4 regions of the Alkalihalobacterium sp. TH-98 genome follow, and region 3 is predicted to be linked to each of the others. Evidence: riboswitches for the same ligand, from Rfam matches in the RefSeq annotation. Region 3 holds a riboswitch; each other region holds the start of a gene.
The links. Region 3 has a riboswitch for S-adenosylmethionine ahead of AC2VNP_RS15310 (homoserine dehydrogenase). Riboswitches for the same ligand answer to the same signal wherever they lie in the genome.

Region 1: it holds a riboswitch for S-adenosylmethionine, as region 3 does, so the genes downstream of both, metK (methionine adenosyltransferase) here and AC2VNP_RS15310 (homoserine dehydrogenase) in region 3, are expected to answer to the same signal.
Region 2: it holds a riboswitch for S-adenosylmethionine, as region 3 does, so the genes downstream of both, AC2VNP_RS03335 (methionine biosynthesis PLP-dependent protein) here and AC2VNP_RS15310 (homoserine dehydrogenase) in region 3, are expected to answer to the same signal.
Region 4: it holds a riboswitch for S-adenosylmethionine, as region 3 does, so the genes downstream of both, AC2VNP_RS07400 (methionine ABC transporter ATP-binding protein) here and AC2VNP_RS15310 (homoserine dehydrogenase) in region 3, are expected to answer to the same signal.

The regions. Positions count from the first base shown of each region.
Region 1 covers NZ_JBYCKM010000004.1:70,096-75,375, reverse strand. The annotation lists gene pckA (phosphoenolpyruvate carboxykinase (ATP)) at 1-914, opposite strand, end outside; gene AC2VNP_RS00910 (hypothetical protein) at 1,341-1,778, shown strand; SAM riboswitch class I at 1,877-1,987, shown strand; gene metK (methionine adenosyltransferase) at 2,177-3,379, shown strand; gene AC2VNP_RS00900 (glycosyltransferase family 4 protein) at 3,459-4,616, opposite strand; gene AC2VNP_RS00895 (phosphatase PAP2 family protein) at 4,657-5,196, opposite strand.
Region 2 covers NZ_JBYCKM010000009.1:26,507-31,786, forward strand. The annotation lists gene AC2VNP_RS03325 (bifunctional homocysteine S-methyltransferase/methylenetetrahydrofolate reductase) at 1-144, opposite strand, end outside; gene metC (cystathionine beta-lyase) at 170-1,333, opposite strand; gene AC2VNP_RS03335 (methionine biosynthesis PLP-dependent protein) at 1,348-2,454, opposite strand; SAM riboswitch class I at 2,546-2,657, opposite strand; gene AC2VNP_RS03340 (hypothetical protein) at 2,771-2,935, opposite strand; gene prsW (glutamic-type intramembrane protease PrsW) at 2,958-3,593, opposite strand; gene AC2VNP_RS03350 (asparaginase) at 3,630-4,592, opposite strand; gene AC2VNP_RS03355 (YpdA family putative bacillithiol disulfide reductase) at 4,634-5,280, opposite strand, start outside.
Region 3 covers NZ_JBYCKM010000044.1:48,916-54,195, reverse strand. The annotation lists gene AC2VNP_RS15320 (hypothetical protein) at 46-186, shown strand; gene AC2VNP_RS15315 (hypothetical protein) at 371-658, shown strand; gene AC2VNP_RS15310 (homoserine dehydrogenase) at 633-1,865, opposite strand; SAM riboswitch class I at 2,042-2,153, opposite strand; gene aspS (aspartate--tRNA ligase) at 2,231-4,024, opposite strand; gene hisS (histidine--tRNA ligase) at 4,027-5,280, opposite strand, start outside.
Region 4 covers NZ_JBYCKM010000017.1:40,303-45,582, forward strand. The annotation lists gene AC2VNP_RS07385 (YusG family protein) at 1-15, shown strand, start outside; gene AC2VNP_RS07390 (DUF4395 domain-containing protein) at 140-553, shown strand; gene AC2VNP_RS07395 (MFS transporter) at 920-2,161, shown strand; SAM riboswitch class I at 2,245-2,362, shown strand; gene AC2VNP_RS07400 (methionine ABC transporter ATP-binding protein) at 2,557-3,579, shown strand; gene AC2VNP_RS07405 (methionine ABC transporter permease) at 3,572-4,240, shown strand; gene AC2VNP_RS07410 (MetQ/NlpA family ABC transporter substrate-binding protein) at 4,257-5,111, shown strand.

The DNA.
Region 1 (5,280 bases), on a different contig from region 3:
CCTGTTTTTTCATCAAGAACAACATTCTCTAATACTGAACCAAAACGAATTGCATTCCAAATTTCTGGCTCTTTTTCATAAGATAAATTGACGCATTTAGCATAGCATCCGCCTTCAACGTTAAATACCCCGTTGTTAGACCAACCATGCTCATCATCACCGATCAGGTAGCGGTTAGGATCTGCAGATAACGTTGTTTTACCCGTTCCAGAAAGTCCGAAGAATAGGGCAACGTCTCCTTCTTTACCAGCATTTGCTGAACAGTGCATAGAAAGAACATCTTGTTCTGGTAATAAGTAGTTCATAATAGAGAAGATTGATTTTTTCATTTCACCAGCATATTCAGTACCGCCAATTAGAACAACTCTCTCTTCGAAAGAAACAATAATGAATGTTTCAGAGCGAGTCCCATCCACTTCAGGGTCTGCTTTAAAGTTCGGAGCAGAAATAACCGTGAATTCAGCTTCGTGGTTTTCTACTTCTTCTTGAGATGGACGGATGAATAATTGTTTTGCAAAAAGGTTATGCCAAGCATATTCGTTAATTACTTGGATTGGTAGACGATAGCTTTTATCAGCACCAGCAAAGCCGCGGAAAACAAAAAGTTCTTCTTGTTCTTTTAAGTAGTTCATTACTTTGTTATATAATTTAGTAAATACTTCTTTTTCAATTGGTTGGTTAACAGAACCCCAGTCAATTTTGTCTTTAACTGAGTCTTCCATAACGATAAATTTATCTTTAGGTGAGCGTCCAGTGTATTTTCCCGTAGCTACACTTAATGCACCTGTTGAAGTTAAAGCACCTTCATTTCTCATTAGTGACCTTTCGACTAATTTAGAAACAGGAAGATCTAGGTGAACATTCTCTCCTCGTAAAATATGCTCTAATTCAGTAGCGAAGCTAATTGTACTCATTGGTCACAAAACCCTCTCTTTTTTATATTTTATAATTATGTTAGTTAGGATTAACAATTAATTTTTTATGTTGAAATTAGTATAACACATTTTACTAAATAGTCTATACTATTATTTCAATTTGTGTGCAAATAAGTTGAAAAATCATGTGTCTAATTTAGTATGGGGTTTATTATATATGAAGGAAAACAGTTTTTGTAACTTGGAAACGCTTTTATAAAGTATCATAATGTTTAAACCTGTATATATAATTGTACCATTCATAAACGCAATCTACTGTTAAAAAAGTTACATTTTAAAGGAATAAAAAAATTAAGAAAAGTACGGCAAATGGATAAGTCATAAGTGAAAAATAGAATTAGGACTAGTAATCATGTGGCCTTTTTATCTATGCTGCATAGTATAGAGGGAAAAGGAGGGAGTGCAGTGGACAGTATTTCAATAATGGACCTTGCGACCGTTTCAGCTGTCGTTGCTGCATTAGTTACGGTTGTAGGAAATGCTTTTAATATTGATAAAAAGTATCGTGCATTGCTAGCCATCGGAGTAGCCTGTCTATTATGGTTTATTCCGAGAGAATGGGGAAATGAAGTGCTAGTTGCTTTAGTGATCGGTTTAACGGCGAGTGGTGTGTACAGTCAGGTGAAACCGAGAGATAATCAAAATGAATTATTAAGGATGCAAATGCGTGAAGAAATTAGAGAAGAACAGGATCAACAAAGGCAAAACCAGATGCAACCAAACCAAAACATGAATCATTATCAAACGACTAATCAACGTTCCAATCGTAATCCTAACCAAAATCAAAATCAAAACCAAAATGTAAACCATAACAATAATCAAGATATAGATACACCTTATTAACCTCATTTTATATTTTGTTTTTTTCGACTTTTATAGATGTCAACTAGCAATAGTTGACATCTTTTACTATGTAAGTTATGATATGTCGCGAACGGATACTCTTATCCCGAGTCGGTGGAGGGACAGGCCCGAAGAAACCCAGCAACCAACACCTAGAAAAAAGGTGAAAAGGTGCTAACCTGCAAAGCGCATGCTTTGAACGATAAGAGGTTAAAGGTGATAAGTCTAACCCTTTTCCTCATGAGGAAAAGGGTTTTCATGGCTATATATGTCTTAATTTTTTACTCACGATGGTGAGGGAATGAGTGCCGTATCAATATTTAACACATTTTATGGGGAAGCTACTTTTATAGGATTGTATTCACCCTAAAAGATGTGTAAAAGGAGGATACTGTTAGATGGTAGAAAAGAAAAGTCGTCGCTTATTCACTTCAGAATCAGTGACAGAAGGGCATCCCGATAAAATTTGTGACCAAATTTCGGATGCGATTCTAGATGCAATCTTAACAAATGATGCGAATGCACGTGTAGCTTGTGAAACTTCAGTAACTACAGGGCTAGTACTTGTAGCGGGTGAGATTACGACAAGTACATACGTTGATATTCCGAAGATCGTTCGTGAAACGGTTCAAAACATTGGCTATACGCGAGCGAAGTACGGATTTGACTCTGAAACGTGTGCCGTATTAACTTCAATTGATGAGCAATCTGCAGATATTGCTCAGGGGGTAGACCAAGCCCTTGAGGCTCGTGAAGGACAAATGTCTGATGAAGAGATTGAAGCGATCGGTGCTGGAGACCAAGGATTAATGTTTGGTTACGCTGATAACGAAACGGAAGAATTAATGCCGCTTCCAATTTCTTTAGCACACAAATTATCTCGACGCCTGACTGAAGTACGTAAAGAGGACATCCTTCCATATTTACGACCAGATGGAAAAACACAAGTAACCGTAGAATATGATGAGAACGGAAAGCCGGCAAGAATTGACACGATCGTTATTTCTACTCAACATCACCCTGAAGTAACGTTAGAACAAATTCAACGTAATATTAAAGAGTATGTCATTAAACCAGTTGTCCCTGCTGAGTTAATTGATGAACAAACAAAATACTTTATTAATCCAACGGGTCGTTTTGTAATTGGTGGACCTCAAGGAGATGCTGGATTAACAGGACGTAAGATTATTGTTGATACCTATGGTGGTTATGCTCGTCATGGTGGGGGAGCATTCTCAGGTAAGGATCCAACAAAGGTTGACCGTTCTGGTGCATATGCAGCTCGTTACGTTGCTAAAAATATCGTAGCTGCCGGTTTAGCTGATCGTTGCGAAGTACAACTTGCTTATGCCATTGGTGTTGCACAACCAGTATCCATCTCAGTTGATACGTTTGGAACAGGTAAAGTATCAGAAGAAGTACTAGTAGGACTTGTTCGTAAGCACTTTGATCTTCGTCCAGCTGGTATTATCAAAATGCTAGATCTTCGTCGTCCGATCTATAAGCAAACTGCTGCTTACGGTCACTTTGGACGTAATGATATTGATCTTCCTTGGGAGCAAACAGATAAAGCGGATGTTTTAAGAACAGAAGCACTATAATATAGGAAAGAAAGGAGCGAATTTTCGCTCCTTTTTTTTATGATAAGGTTTTGAAGAGGTCTACCACCAGCGCCTTGTCTCAGTTAGAAGAAGCCAGCTTAATGTGTGAACGTGACATTTCGTAAGCTTTCTCATATTGGATCAGAAGGTTGTCAAAGATAACTTCCCATGATTGTGTTCTGGCATACTTTCTTGCTTCATAGCCCATCTGTAAGCGCAGCGTATGGTCAGTTAATAGTTTTTCAATGGCATCAATAAAGGATTGTGTTTTTTTCGCTTCACAAATTAATCCTGTTTTTTCATGATGTACAATCTCAGTGACGCCACCTCTGTTGGCGACAATCGCCGGTGTTCCTGATGCTAAAGCTTCTAAAACGACATTGCCGAATGTTTCAGTAGTAGACGGGAACACGAACAAATCTGCTAATGCATAGATAGAAGCTAACTCATTGCCCGCTAAATAACCAGTGAATGTAATGTTTTGATTAAAGCGTTCTTTATATTCATTTAAAAGCGGACCATCCCCAACATAAATCCAATGAATTTCATTCCTCAGATGTTCTGGAAGTTGTTCCATGACTAATCGTAATGTGTCTAAGTCTTTTTCAGGAGCCATTCTTCCTACGTAAAGAAGGATATATTTTTTGCGTATGTTAAAACGGTCGTATAGACTGATATCCTTTTCTTGCGGACTGAATTGAAAACAATCTACACCTCGAGTCCAAAGTTCAATATTTGTAAATCCCCGTTTGGCTAAATGGGTCTTCGTTTCTTTCGAAGGAACAAAGGTTTTGTTGAAATGAGAATAAAACCACTTCATAAATTTCCATAACCACTCAGACATAAAGGTTAGCTTATAGTATTTTAAGTAATGGTCGAAGTGGGTGTGGTACGAACCGACCATTGGAATATTATGTTTTTTTCCATAATGAAGTCCGCTTAAACCGATATTAAACGGAGTTGTAATATGAATGAGGTCGGGTTTAAAGCTGTCCATCTGTTGCCGAATAGTAAATGGATTAGGAAGGGCCATCCGACATTCAGGATACAAGAAAAAAGGTAAGCTAAAAAATGAGTGAATATGATTAGAGTACAAGTCAGTTTGTTGGATAGTTTCAGGAACAAATAATTGGTAAGGTACATTTCTATGCTCAAAGTGATTGACTAGTCGTTGTAAAGTTCTAGCTACACCATTTACTTGTGGTGTAAATGTATCAGTAAATAAAGCTATTTTCATTTGTAGACCTCCTACATCATTCCTTCAAAGGGTTAGTGAATTAATAGAACCAGTAATTCATGAAAATAGTCGTCAAAAATGCACTAGAAAAACCAAGTAAAGCTCCAACGACTACATCAGAAGGATAATGTAGCCCTAAAAAAATTCTAGATATGCCTACTAAAATGGCAATAGGTAACAAAAGAAGGGAAAGGATAGGGTTATAAAGAATAAACGGTGTTACTACTGAGAAGATAGCTGTCGTATGTCCCGAAGGAAAGGAATGGTCCTTGAACGGGTTATTAACTACATTAGTATTTGGTAAGACGAGGTAAGGGCGCTTTCTGTGGTATCCTTTTTTTACGATTACGACAACGACATGACTAAGAGTTAACGCCAGTGCTGCTGCGAATGCCATGGATTGAAACGGAGCTGTCAGTAGTATGCAAAGGATAATGGTGCTGCCTACCGTAAAAGTCGCGCCTCCTAAATGTGTAATGTAGTTCATGAAAAGAAAAGTACCTTTGGAACGACTTTTTACGTTGAAAAAATAAAACAAGTTACAATCAGTACGGTAAAGCCATTGTTTTGATCGATCCATACGAAAACCTCTTTTCATAGGAAGTTGCCCAAAAGGCACTAAATGAAAGTTGTTAACAGAATTGTAACAATTCTTTGTATGGTT
Region 2 (5,280 bases), on a different contig from region 3:
TTGATGAACAGCGTATACTTTTTCTTCAGCCGTTCTATTTAAGTTCTCGAAGCAGCTTTCTGTAACCCCCTTAGAATAGAGTAAAGTACCTATTGCCCCGTCTCCAATTAATATTTGCTCTTTAAGCGCATCAAGAAAAGCCATACTATCGCCGTCCTCTTCTTTTTAGTTATTTCGTGACCGCCAAGCTTTCAAAAGCATTGCTGAAATCTTTCTTAATGTCCTCAACACTTTCTAAACCTACCGATAACCTTAACAAACCATCCGTAATCCCTCTTTGTTGTCGTTCTTCACTAGGCATTGCCGCATGTGACATCGTTGCAGGATAAGATAAAATCGATTCAACAGCACCTAGACTAACCGCGAACACAGGTACTTTTACGTTATTTACAAACTTCCGAACCGCATCTTTATCTTTTAATTCAAAAGAGAGAACCGCTCCAAATCCATCGGCCTGTTCTTTTTGTATGTCGTACCCTGAATGACCTTCTAACCCTGGATAATAAACGTGTTCAACAGCTGAATGTTCTCTCAGCCATAACGCTAATTCATGAGCCGCTTTCGATGAGTGCTCCATACGAACATGTAACGTTTTTAGACCTCGCAATACGAGCCAACAATCTTGAACACCTAAAACCGAACCAAATGAATTTTGCAAAAATGCTAATTGTTTGGCTAATTCTTCATCTTTTACGACAGCTAACCCCGCAATAACATCACTATGACCACCAATAAATTTCGTAGCACTATGTAATACAACATCTATCCCAAGTTCAATTGGACGTTGTAGTGCAGGTGTCATAAATGTATTATCGACAAACGTTAAACACTCGTATTTTTTCGCCAACGCTACAACTTCTTTTAAGTTAGTAATCTTCATGGTTGGGTTAGATGGGGTCTCAACATAAATCACTTTCGTATTTTCTTGAATACCAGCTTCAATCTCATCAAGATTTGTCATATCGACAAACGTATATTCAATCCCTAACCGGCTTAAAACTTGGGTTACAAATCGAAATGTTCCGCCGTATACATCTGTTGTAACCACAACATGATCTCCTTTTGATAACAACATAAATGCTGTTGAAATAGCTGCCATTCCCGATGCGAAAGCAAAACCTCGAACTCCACCCTCTAATTCAGCAATCGTTTCTTCTAACGCCGCACGAGTTGGGTTTCCTGAACGACCATAGTCAAACGTTCCAAATTGATCAAAATCAAATTGATGAAAAGTGGAAGCGTGTTGAATTGGCACACTTACAGCACCTGTCTCCTTATCGACTTTCTGATCATTATGCAGCAAGCGTGTTTGAAAAGAAAATTGTTCACTCATTTTATACATCCCCTCTATGAATTCACATGATTAAAGGCCTGATCTAAGTCGTCGATAAGATCTCGGCAATTTTCAATTCCTACTGAAAAACGTAACAAACGGTCGCACACCCCGTTTGCAATCCGTACCTCTATCGGCATATCCGCGTGGGTTTGTGTCGTCGGATACGTCATTAAGCTTTCCACTCCTCCAAGACTCTCTGCAAAAGAAATTAACTTTAATTGTTGTAAAAAAGGATTAACCCACTTAGCATCTTTAATACGGAAAGAAAGCATTCCACCGCGACCAGGATACAGGACTTCAGTTACTGCAGGATGTTTTTCTAAATACGCGGCAATTTCACGTGCATTTTTTTGATGTTGCTCCATCCGAAGAGTTAAGGTCTTCATTCCTCGTATTAGCAGCCACGAATCAAATGGACTTAATATGGCCCCCATTCCATTGTGGTAATAGGCTATTCGTTCACAAAGCTGTTCACCTTTACCTACAATTAACCCTGCAATTACATCATTATGTCCACCTAAATATTTAGAGGCACTATGAATAACGATATCAGCACCTTCATTTATTGGTTGCTGTAAAAGAGGTGTATAAAATGTGTTATCTACAATTAATAGGAGATTATGCTTTTTAGCTAATTGGCCTAGCACTGATAAATCCGCTTCTTGCATTAACGGGTTAGTTGGACTTTCGATAAATAATGCTTTTGTCTTTTTGGTGATTAATTTTTCAAATTCTACTAGGTTTCTAGGGTCACCATAAGCAAATGACAAGCCCCAATTTTTCCAACCATTTTCAAACAAACGATACGTCCCACCATATAAATCGCTTGAGGCTAATATTTCATCTCCTTGCTCAAATAGAGAAAACACAGTTTGAATTGCCGCCATACCTGAACTACAGGCAAATCCTTGATCACCCGACTCTAGTTGAGCGATAGCTTTTTCTAGTACTAACCTTGTTGGGTTTCCTGTTCTTGAATAATCAAAACCAGTTGACTCCCCGATTCCTGTATGACGGTACGCTGTTGAAAAATAAACAGGAGTGTTAATTGTTCCTGTATGTTCATCTAATCGGTTCCCAATTTGTACTAATTTTGTTTCTAGCTGATCTTTGTTCATCATAACTCTCCTCTACTCGTATCAATACAAAAAGCCTTCCTCTTATTAATAAGAAGAAGGCTAAGAAAACGATTTCTATTGGCTATACTTCTTCTTATCTATCAAGCTATACTGACGCTTGCTGGAATTAGCACCTGACTGTATAGATACAGCTGGTTGCTGAGACTTCAACGGGCCATTCCCTCCGTCTCTCTTGATAAGAAAATTAATTTTCAATTTTCACTTGTTACTAAATTACATGAATTATGCAAAAAAAGCAATAGGTTTTGTATGAATAACTTTTTTATTTTAAGCAGACCCCTTCCGCTTTTCTATTTTATTCAGGGGTTGCATCTATTTGTAAGTCATCTTCATTCCCACATACACAACGAATAAATCCTGTTTCATAGTTACCGTCTTTTCCTCGGCTTCCGCGAAGGATAAATTTTTCACCACATTTTTGACAACGAATTACAACACGATATCTTGTGTTTTCAGTCATATTTACACCCCTAACACTCGATCTAGTTTGCCATTTTCACTTTGTGTATACTAAACGTCCACAAGCCAATCATAAATAAAAGCATCGTAATGTGAATATATCTGTCCATTGTTAATAATATTAAATCATAGCTTCCGTGAAGTAAAATGGGAAGCAATAATGAAAATAGCACATAGCGATTACGACGCTTTCTTGAAAACTTCGCTTTCCCCAGATAATACCCCATGATTACTCCAAACAACGCATGACTACTTACGGGAAATAAAGCTCTAAGCCAAGCTGTTTCTAGACCATTTGCTATTATATAAAAAAAGTTTTCTACAGAGGCAAACCCTAATGAAATAGAGACCCCGTAAATAATACCATCATATGTTTTATTAAAAGTTGCATGCTTATACGCAAAGAAAAAAAGGAGAAACCATTTAAAGAACTCTTCAGTAAACGCATACCCGAGAAAAGCAATCGTAAACTCCGAGGTAAATACGCCTTCCACTTCAAATGCATATTGAATGACCATGACTGGAAACACCAAGAGAGCTCCTATAATAAATGTTTTTATGATCATTAGCAATGCTTGGTGACTGACATCATTTTTTAGATAAAAATAACAAAATAAAGCCATGGCTGGACCAGTGGTTGCCGTTATGAGCGAAAACAACGTTCTTCCAATCCTCTCTGAACATCAATCAATTCTTTATATTTTAAACCCTTTTTCTATGTCTTCCCCAGATGAAATTAATACAGCAAGCTTTATTCTTGCTTTTTTTGAATCGTAGTCCTTTCCTAAGAAAACACCTCTTAATTTCAAGTCATGGGCACTACCACGATAGTCATAGGAAGTATGTACTTGTCCTTCTTCAGCACTAGTAGTAACAACTACTTGAACTCCTGCTTTTATAGCTTCCGAAAGATCATCTACCATGTGCGGAGATACTTGCCCTCTTCCTACCCCTTCAAGGACGATTCCTTTTGCTCCCTCGCTCACGGCACATCTTATAAATTTACCATCTGCACCTGCATAGCATTTAATAATTTCCACGTGAGGGAGGTGGTCATTAATTACATAGCAGTCTCTTTCTAGTGGTTTTTGATAAACACTTACAACGTCATTATCGATAATTCCTAAATAACCATAACCAAATGATTCAAATCCTTGCATATTTGATGCATGCACCTTCTTTACATATTTAGCTGACCAGATACGCTCATTAAATACAATCACTGTCCCAATATTATCTAGGCTTTTATCGACTGCAACATATATTGAATTTCTAAGATTTGAATAAACGTCCGTTCCGAGATCATCAGGTGAGCGTTGCGAACCTGTCACAACGATCTTTCTTTGGTCGGTAACAGCTAAATCTAAAAAGTAAGCTGTTTCCTCCAACGAATCTGTGCCATGGGTAACGACAATCCCGCTTACTGATTGATCTTCAAACACTTCATCGATTTTCCTTTTTAATTCGAGCATCCGATCAAAATCGATATGCATGCTTGGAAGCTGAAATAAACTATGGACTTCTACTTGAATATCAGACGGCAATCGGCAAAGTGAAGCTAGTTCTTCACCAGTTAACTCGCCTGATGACAGCAAGCCACTAGCTATTTTCTTGGATGCGATTGTTCCACCAGTTGTAATTAAAGCGACCTTTCTCATATGTCTAATCTCCCTGTCTATTAAATTTTACTTTCCTTTGATCAATTTCGACTACGATCTCTCTTAACGATTTCAGCTGCAATTAAACCACCATGAAAGCGCCCGTTTTCAATAAAGATTTCATTTGCATTATTTCCTGCTGCAATAACACCAGCTATAAAAATACCTTCCACATTCGTTTCCATTGTAACCTCATTAAAAATTGGTCTCCCAGTTTCTTTTTCTGTACCTACACCCATTTTATGCAAAAATGAATGATCTGGATGGTAACCGGTCATCGCAAAAATAAAATCTGATTTCTCTTCTCTTTTTACTCCATTTACTTCATATACTACAGATTCTTTTTTTATTTCAATCACTTCGGCGTTAAAAACCATTTGAATTAGATCGTTATTAATTAATGCTGCAAACTCCGGTAGGATCCAAGGCTTTACACTTTTTGAAAATTCATGACCACGGTAAAGAACGGTTACTCTAGCTCCAACGCGCTCAAGTTCAAGTGCAGCATCAACAGCTGAATTTTTGCCCCCAATCACAACGACGTCTTTGTCAAAGTATGGGTGAGCCTCTTTAAAGTAATGGAAAACATGATTTTGATCCTCGCCTTTTACCCCCATCATGTTGGGATGATCATAATAACCAGTGGCCACAATGACATGCTTACAATGATATTCAACCGGTAATTCTT
Region 3 (5,280 bases):
AAGCGCTAGAGGGCCAGCAATTAGTGTCCTGACCTTTGCACACTTTTGAATGACCGAAGCGACCTCGAGCGGATGGACTGGAGCCCTTCGTATGAAACAAAGGCTACACGCTCTGATCAGTTTAAGATATCTTTAGCGGGCTCAGAAGGCCTTATTTATGGAAAATCGGCAACATTATGGATTTAGAGGACTGAGAGGACCCTATTTGCTTAAATTCACTAAAAGTGACTATAAATACTAAGGAATAAGGGCCTCTGAGTCCGTTACGTACTAAAAGGCATGCTTCTTAAAGGAATAAGGGCCCTTGAGTCCCCTAAAATTTTATTTCTACAAGCAAAGTTTCTTATCTTTTTTATAAAGGATGTTTTCCATGAAGCCTATTACAACACAAGTTTGCATTGAAGTCGAACAAAAAATCGAATATACGAAGAAGTACACAGTCGAAAGAAACTTCGACATGGAGCTCTTCAATGATAAAATTCGCTCACGAGACAAAGAGTTTCTTTTAGAACATGTATTTGATATTTCTTACCGTCAAGCAACAGAAAAGATTGGCTTTTTGTATTTGCATACAAATCAAGGTGTTTTACCACATCTCGTAAAAACCAATCCAACTCCTTTTATTGATACATTTAAGAAGGTAAAGCGACTTTATTAACAGCTACCTTACCTAATAACGGGTAGCTGACTTGCTGTAATAAAGGAGGTAAGTCATTCAAGGACTTGCCTTTAGTTAATTTAAGGATCACCGCTTGCTTTTCGTAAAAACCGGTTTCGATTTCAACCTCGCTTGATATACTTAGTAAATCCGCATAGAATTGTTCCTTTTCTGGTTCGGAAACAAAGACAATTACACTCAATTCATCGTTGGCTCTATCGTTTTGTTGTTGACTTAATGGACGATTAAACCCTTGAAATTGCTCATGCAGAACAAAATCTTCTACCATACTATTTGCTGTTGCATTCTTCCCTGCACCTGGACCGCTCATCGTAATACGGTCAATGGTTGCACCGTCAATACAGACACCGTTCGTCACTCCGTTAATATTATATAACGGATGATCTTTTGTAACGAATGCAGGTGATACAAACCCATGAATAACCCCAGCTTCAATGGAGGTTCTAGCAATCAATTTTATCGCTAATTCATTTCTTTCCGCAAAATCCATCGCCTCCTCCTCAATGACATTAATCCCCTTACAGGAAAAGTTATTTTCATTCGGCCATGAGTTAAACGCAAGACGACTTAAAATTTGGAGTTTATATAATGCATCATATCCTTCAATATCATCTGTAGGATCCGCCTCGGCATAACCTAATTGTTGCGCTTCTGCTAACACATCAGCAAACGACCGATTTTTCTCTTTCATTTCCGTTAAAATATAATTCGTTGTCCCATTCAATATTCCCGTCACAGAATGAATCGGGGTTGTAGAAAATAACGTTTTGAAGCTATTCACAATCGGTATTCCGCCACCAACAGCCGCTTCAAATCCTAAATAAACCCCGTTTTGGCGAGCAAGCTCTTCAAGTTCTTTACCGTGCTTTGCAATTAATTCTTTATTTGCTGTAATAATCGCTGTACCTGATTGAATGAGCTTCACAATATAGCCTTTAGCAGGTTCAACCCCGCCAATTGCTTCAAAGACAATATCGTACTGTTGATTAAAAAACTCATTAGGGTCACTTGTTATAAGTGTTTTTACTTGAGTATAACCACGATCTTTTGTATCGTCCTTCACGAGAATTTTTGTCACCTGAACTTCAGTTTGAAATATCTCCTTTAGTTCCTCTCTTGAATTCAGTAACCTCTCATAAATACCCGAACCGACTGTTCCGAACCCGATAACCCCAACATTTAACATCCTAAGCTCCTCCTTATATAAAACACTAACTTGCGCCCCGTTAACTCCTCAAGCATTGCATTACCGTTCATTTATACTTAGTACCGGCTCTATTCTTCAAACATCTACACCAACTATTTGTGCATAAAATAAAAAAACCTTTCCGATAAGGGAAAGGTTTTTTTTAAAAACGCCTCCACTTATCTTTCAGAGCAATTGCTCTGCTGAAATTAGCACCTTTGTTTGTCTGGCATACAAACCGGTTGCCGGGCGTCATCGGGTCAGTCCCTCAGCCTCTCGTGATAAGTTTTATATTTACAACTAATTATTTGAATTTTAATAGTTATGATTATAATGCGATTATTCTATCTTTGTCAACTTAAAGTTTATATTTGAACTTTCTTTTCTTCCTCTTTTTTAGGAACGGTAGATAAGTTCAGCTCACGTAATTGTGCCTCACTAACCGAACTTGGTGCATTAGTTAATAAACAACTTGCACTAGCTGTCTTAGGAAATGCGATTGTATCACGCAAGTTGTTTCGGCCTGCTAATAGCATAATAAGGCGATCTAGTCCTAACGCAATTCCGCCGTGTGGTGGTGTACCATATTCAAAGGCATCTAAAAGAAAACCAAATTGTTCTTTAGCTTCTTCTTCAGAGAAACCAAGAGCAGAGAACATTTTTACTTGTACATCACGCTGATAAATACGTTGAGACCCTCCACCAAGTTCATATCCGTTTAAAACTAGGTCATATGCTTCTGCACGTACTTGACCTGGATCCGTATCAAGCAGATGTAGATCTTCTGTTTTTGGACTAGTAAATGGATGGTGAAGAGCGACGTAACGATTAGCATCTTCATCAAATTCTACAAGTGGGAAATCAACTACCCATAAGAAATTGAATTTAGATTTATCGATTAAGTCTAGGTCTTTACCAAATTTAAGACGAAGTGCACCTAAGCTGTCATACACAACTTGTTTCTTATCCGCTGCAAAAAATAATAAATCGCCCGGTTCAGCACTCATCGCTTCACGCATGCCTGCAGCCTCTTCTTCGCTTAAGAATTTTGCGATTGGTCCTTTTAACTCGTTTTCTTCGACTTTAAGCCAAGCTAAACCTTTTGCACCATAAATAGCTACAAAATGTGCTAAATCATCAATTTCTTTACGAGTCAGTTTTGTAGCTGCCCCTTTTACATTCAAACCTTTTACAATTCCACCGTTAGCAATCGCATTAGCAAACACTTTAAACTGTGAGTTTTTCATTACATCTGTTAACTCGGATAACTCTAAGCCAAAGCGTGTATCTGGCTTATCTGACCCATATCGATTCATTGCTTCATCATACGTTAAACGCTGGAAAGGAGTTGAAACTTCAATTCCTTTTAGTTCCTTCATGATTTTTGCCATCATGTTTTCCATCATGGCAAGTAAGTCTTCTTTATCCATGAACGAAGTCTCGATATCGACTTGAGTAAATTCTGGTTGACGGTCTGCTCGTAAATCTTCGTCACGGAAACAACGAACGATTTGATAGTAACGTTCGAATCCAGATACCATCAATAACTGTTTAAAAAGCTGTGGTGATTGCGGAAGTGCATAAAATTCACCATGGTGCACACGACTTGGTACTAAATAGTCACGTGCTCCTTCAGGCGTACTTTTCGTTAACATTGGTGTTTCCATTTCTAAGAATTGCTCATTGTCTAGTGTATCACGAATTAATTTCGTCGTTTGATGACGTAATTTAAAGATGTTTTGCATATCTGGTCTACGTAAGTCTAGATAACGATAGCGTAAACGAACATCTTCAGAAGCATCTGTATCTTCTTCAATCTGGAACGGAAGCGGTTTAGATGCATTTAAAATTGTAATTTTATCAACATGTACTTCGACTCTTCCAGTAGGAATTTTTTCATTAATCGTTTCATCTTCACGTTTAACAACTGTACCTTCTACATCTAAAACAAATTCACCACGTACGCGATCTGCAATTGCATGGGCATCTTTTGATATTTCAGGGTTAAAAACGACTTGAACAATCCCTGAGCGATCTCGTAAATCAATAAAAATAACTTGCCCAAGGTCACGACGAGTTTGTACCCAACCTTTTAATTGCACTCGTTCTCCAATTGTATTTTCCAATATTTGGCCGCATTGATGTGTTCTCCCTATCATTCTTACTCCTCCTTTAATCTATCTTGCATATATGTAATAAAATCATTGAGTGATACTTCAACTTGCTCTCCAGTGCTCATTTCTTTAACATTAATTTTATTAGCTGCTAGTTCATCATCTCCTAGTACAGCTGTATACTTCGCTTCTAGTCGATCAGCAGCCTTAAATTGTGCTTTAACCTTTTTATCTAGATAATCTTTTTCAGCAGATAACCCCGCTTTACGCAGTTCAAACAATAGGCTGGCACTCTTGTCTTTTGCCTCTTCACCAAGTGCCACAAGGTAACAATCAATCGTTTGTTCGATTGGGATATCGATGTTTGCAGCTTTTAGTGCCATAAGCAAACGTTCGATACTTAGAGCAAAGCCAATCCCTGGTGTTTCTGGGCCACCAATATCTTCAACAAGTCCATTATAACGGCCACCGCCACATAATGTTGTAATCGCACCGAACCCTTCACCTTCTATCATGATCTCAAAAGCCGTATGGTTATAGTAATCTAAACCACGTACTAATGTTTGATCAACGACATAGGAAATGCCCATTGCATCAAGGTGTTGTTTTACTTTTTCAAAGTATGCGACTGACTCCTCATTTAAATAATCTAAGATCGAAGGCGCTGTTGCCATTAATTCATGATCTCTATCTTTTTTACAGTCTAAAATTCGCAGCGGGTTTTTCTCGAGACGTTGCTGACAATCTGAACAAAACTCATTTATTCTCGGCTTAAAATGATTGATTAATGCTTCACGGTGTGCAATGCGACTTTCCGTATCTCCAAGACTATTAATAACAAGTTTTAAACCTGATAACCCAAGTTCACGATAAAACTCCATGGCAAGTGCCATTACTTCGGCATCTATTGCAGGATCATTACTACCGAGCGCTTCAATACCAAATTGAACAAATTGACGCATTCTCCCAGATTGTGGACGCTCATAACGGAACATAGGACCGATATAATAGAGTTTCGTCGGTTGTCCCGGATTTCCATATAACTTATTTTCTACAAATGCTCTTGTAACTGAAGCTGTTCCTTCTGGTCTTAACGTTAAGCTTCGATCGCCGCGATCTGTAAATGTATACGTTTCTTTTTGAACGATATCTGTCGTATCCCCAACCCCGCGCTGAAAAAGTTCGGTATGTTCAAAAATTGGTGTGCGTATTTCTTTATAGTTATACCGGCGGCAAATATCTTGTGCCTTGGCTTCGACATACTGCCACAGCTCTGAAGTTCCAGGTAATATGTCTTGTGT
Region 4 (5,280 bases), on a different contig from region 3:
TTAGGGTGGTGCTAGAAAAGAGCGGGGGTAAATTCCCTCGCTTTTTTACTTTCTAAACTTAATTTTTTATTGCCTTATCGATCTGTTCATCATAAAATAAATTAAACTAATAAGGTTAATCGGAATTAGGAGGGGAAAGATGAAAGAAATTCCAAAGTCTTATGTTAGAGCCAATCAGTATGTTATGGTTGTCCTCACTATAGTTTCAATTTTACTTCAGAATGTATCATTACTAGCACTTACTTTACTAATCGTGTTATTACCGCTATTATTCGGTCCTAAGGCAAACATTACATTTAAAGTGGCGAAAATGCTGATAAAAGATGTTTCTAATGACGAAACAGAAGCAGCCGAACTGCAGCGTTTCAATCAAACGATTGCAGCAAGCTTATTAGGCATTGCGTTGATTGTGTTGCTAACAACCGGCCATTGGTTCGGATGGGTTCTCGTTGGAATGGTTACTATAGCAGCTTCAGTCGCTTTGCTCGGGTTTTGCGTTGGTTGTTTTATGTATTTTCAATTTAAGAAAATGAAGTATGAAATGAAAAAATGAGGTGGCTGTTGCCCCCTCATTTTTTTGCTTAAATAAGCAAGGTAACTAGTCAGCGCAGTTATCTTATTAAAAAAGTCAACTGTTGGGACTGCTAAACCTTCAATATGGCTATATATCGATCCTCTCATTCCCTTTAGGAGAAGCTGACATCATTGCTGTTTATGCGAACTAGAGAAATTTTTTTTCCATTACTTTCACGCAGCCACCGTATCATTAAAAAATCGAACGGTTTCCCTTGATATGAAAGCACCGTGGACATAACCGTAATTTTACAAAAAAATAGTTGATGCAAAACTCTAGGCAAACTCGAAATAATTGACTATTATATTTAGGGTAGCGAAATTAATTTCGGGGAAGGTTTGTAGCATGTCAAAATTTATTGGCGATTGGGGTAATCAGCTCAAGAGCTATAACAAAAATGTTCGGTTATTTTTACTCGCATCCTTTTTAGTGAATGTCGGGATGGGCATTTTCATGATCATTTACAACTATTATATACGTGAACTCGGATATGACGACCAGGTAAACGGGAAAGTAATTGCAATGACAGCGATGGCGTCAGCAATCTTTTTATTACCAGCTGGAATTATGAGTGATAAAGTAGGTCGAAAAAAAGTTATATTAGTTGGGGCAATCTTTGCTTCTGTTACGATGTTAACACGATCCGTATTAGAAGCGGAATCGCTGCTTCTTGTTAGTGCGTTTGCCACAGGGATTTTTATGTCGTTTATTCAAGTGTCTTCTATACCGCTTTTAGCGGAAAACTCTACAGAAAAGCAAAGGGTTCATTTATTTAGCTTTAATTTTGCCCTCATCATGGTTGCAAATGTCATAGGGAATGCATTAGGTGGTACGTTAAGTGATGTCTTACAGGCATTATTTTCGTTTAGTGCGTTGTGGAGTGTACGAATTACATTGCTCGTGGGGTCCATATTTTTCTTTACATCTCTCATTCCAATTATGAAGATTAACGAAGAAAGAAAACTTAAGACCGAAAAAACAGCAGCAAGTTCATTTAAAAATATTTTTAAAACACAAAAGTCCGGGCTAAAAATGATCGCTCTTTTTGCCATTGCACAGTTAATTATTGGCTTTGGTTCCGGTCTTGTTATACCGTATTTGAACATATATTTTACAGACCGCTTTGAAATTAGCAAATCACTTGTCGGTATTATCTTATCTTTAGGTCAAGCGATGACAGCCGTTGCGTTTATGATTGGTCCTGCCGTTGTAAAACGTTTTGGTGAAGTTCGTGCGGTAGTTATTTTACAGTTAGCATCCTTACCTTTCCTTTTACTTACAGCTTATACAGAAAATTTATGGTTGGCAGTTATTGGTTTCCTTTTCCGTCAAGCACTAATGAATGCCGGAAACCCTATTCAGATGTCATTAATGATGAGAAGTGTAGATGACTCAATTAAGGGGTTAGCTAACTCAGTAGGGCAAATGGTCTTCCAACTCGGCTGGGCAGTCATGGGACCGGTTTCGATGACGCTTGTCATGATGTACGGGGCGTATTACGGTTATGCTATCGTTTTTACGATTACAGGTTGTTTGTATTTAATTGGTTCGATTTATTTTTATTTAGTATTTAGAAAAGTTAAATAAACATTTATTTAAAACCTGTTGACAACAATTTTCGACACATGTTATTATTCTTTCATTGAGTAAAGTAATTTAATAGCTTCAAGCTCTTATCCAGAGTGGTGGAGGGACTGGCCCGAAGAAACCCGGCAACCTTTGAAAACATGAAAATGTGTTAAGAAAGGTGCTAAATCCTGCAAGGTGAAATGCCTTGAAAGATGAGAGAAAGGACACTAACATTGTGACTAAACCTTTCTGTTCATCTGTTGACGGGAAGGTTTTTTTTATTACCAACACTTACCTACTATCTCTATATAGGAGTTTGCAAGCCTTATTACTAGTAAGCCAATAGGAAAAATATAGATAGATAAATAGATAGATAAGATGGCGAGAGAGAAAAAACGATTAAAGGAGGCACCATGATAAATTTAAGCGGCATTCGCAAACTTTTTAAAACGAAAGATGGAATTGTTACAGCGGTCGACCGTGTTGACTTAGAAATTAAAGACGGAGAAATATTCGGGATCATCGGTTACAGTGGTGCTGGAAAAAGTACTTTAATTCGTATGCTGAATAGCCTTGAGCGTCCGTCTGAAGGAACAGTTACTATTGCCGGTAAAGAGATGTCTTCGTTAAAAGGGAAATCTCTACGTAAAGCACGGCAAGAAATTAGTATGATTTTTCAGCACTTTAACTTATTGTGGTCGAGAACCGTAAGTGAGAATATAGGCTTCCCATTAGAAATAGCAGGCGTACCGAAAGAACAGCGTCAAAAACGAGTGGAAGAACTGATTAAACTCGTCGGTCTAGAAGGAAGAGGCGGTTCGTATCCTTCTCAGCTTAGTGGCGGGCAGAAGCAACGGGTTGGGATTGCTAGAGCGCTCGCGAACAATCCGAAAGTTCTCCTTTGTGATGAAGCGACTTCAGCATTAGATCCAAAAACAACGGACTCAATCCTAGAACTACTCGTAGATATTAATAAAAAACTCGGCTTAACGATCGTTTTGATTACACACGAGATGCATGTCATTCGAAAGATTTGTCACCGTGTCGCTGTCATGGAAGCCGGGAAAGTTGTTGAGATGGGGCCTGTTCTGGATGTATTTAAAAACCCGCAAGCTGGAATTACAAAACAATTTGTAAAACAGGTGACAGATCCAGAGGAAACGAAGGAAACGATCTCTCATATTATTGAAGATGAATCGGGAAAAGTCGTTCAATTAAGTTTTATAGGGGAAGAGACGGAAAAGCCCCTCATTACGAAAATTATTCGGAAGTTTGATATAGAAGTTAATATTCTACAAGGTAAAATTTCGCAGACGCAAGAAGGGGCATACGGAACACTGTTTATCCAGATTGATGGAGATGTCGTAGAAATTGATCGTGCGATTGCTTTCATTCGTGAAGAAGGAGTACAAGTGGAGGTGATCGATCATGTTTAATGAATGGTTTGCAAAAATGAAATGGGACAAGTTGTGGGAAGCAACGGTCGAAACCATTTATATGACATCAATTTCCGTTGTAGCCACATTCGCCATTGGGCTTGTTTTAGGACTTATCTTATATTTAACAAGTAAAGGAAACCTGTGGGAAAACCGTCCCGCTAATCTAATCGTAAGTACGATTGTCAATGTGTTCAGGTCTATTCCTTTTATCATTTTAATTGTACTACTCATCCCATTTACGAGAATGTTAATGGGAACGATGTTAGGAGCAAATGCAGCGCTTCCTGCTTTAATTATTGGTGCGGCTCCTTTCTATGCCCGTATGGTGGAAATCGCCTTAAGAGAAATTGATAAAGGTGTTATTGAAGCCTCACAATCGATGGGGGCAACAAACTGGCAAATTATTTATAAGGTGTTAATTCCAGAGTCTTTACCTGCGTTAATCTCAGGGATCACGGTAACCGCAATTGCTTTAGTTAGTTACACAGCGATGGCAGGGGTTATCGGTGCTGGAGGTCTTGGTCACTTTGCCTATTTAGAAGGTTTCCAACGAAACAATACAACTGTTACCATGGTGGCAACAATCACAATCTTATTGATCGTATTCATTATTCAATGGATTGGAGATTATTTCACATATAAAACTGACAAACGTTAATAAGGGGGAAAAAGAAATGAAAAAGTTCTTAAGTTTAATTGGAGCTGCAGCAATATCTTTATCATTAGTAGCATGTGGTGGTGGTGCTGAAGAGCCACAAACAGAAGAAACTCCAGGAGAAGAAGCAACTCAAGAAGAGAATGTTAAATTAGTTGTAGGGGCATCTGCTGTTCCACATACAGAAGTACTTGAATTTGCTGCTCCACTCTTAGCTGAAAGAGGGATTGATCTAGAAATTAAAACATTCACAGATTATATCTTACCAAACCAAGCATTAAATGAAGGCGAGCTAGATGCAAACTACTTCCAAACGCCAGGTTATTTAGCAATGCAAATCGAAGAATTTGGTTATGAATTTGAAAGCATTGGGCCAATTCATGCTGAACCTATTGGTGTTTATTCAAAAGAATTCAGTAGCTTAGATGAGCTACCTGATGGAGCAAAAATCATCATGAGTGATTCTTTCAGTGACCACGGTCGTATTTTACCTATCTTTGAGCGCGCAGGTGTCATTGAGCTAGACGTTGAAGAAGGACAATTAGCACAACGTGAAAATATCGTGTCAAATCCGAAAAACTTAGACTTCTCAACACTTGTTGAAGCAAGATTACTTGCTCCATCATTTGAAAGTGGAGAAGGTGACGCTGTTGTCATTAACACAAACTATGCTCTTGAAGGTGGAGTAGATATCGAAAATTACGGTATTGCCTTTGAAGGACAAGATGTACTTCAACCAAATTTAATCGTTGTTCGCTCTGAAGATGTAGATCGTCCAGAACTTCACATTTTATTTGAAGTATTACGTTCTGAAGAAGTGGTAAACTTCATTCTTCAAACGTATGACGGTGCAGTTATTCCGTGGAGTGAGTAAGTTAAATTTTATGATCAAGAGTGGCGTTGGAATTCATTTTCCAATGCCACTTTTTTGTTCTTAATATAAGGAAAACTAATTGTGTGTGCCTAAGCACAAACAGAGTAATGATGACTAAGTCCAAGGAGAGTAAGAATTTGGAGCTTCACGAAAATGGCGTGGGAGTTTT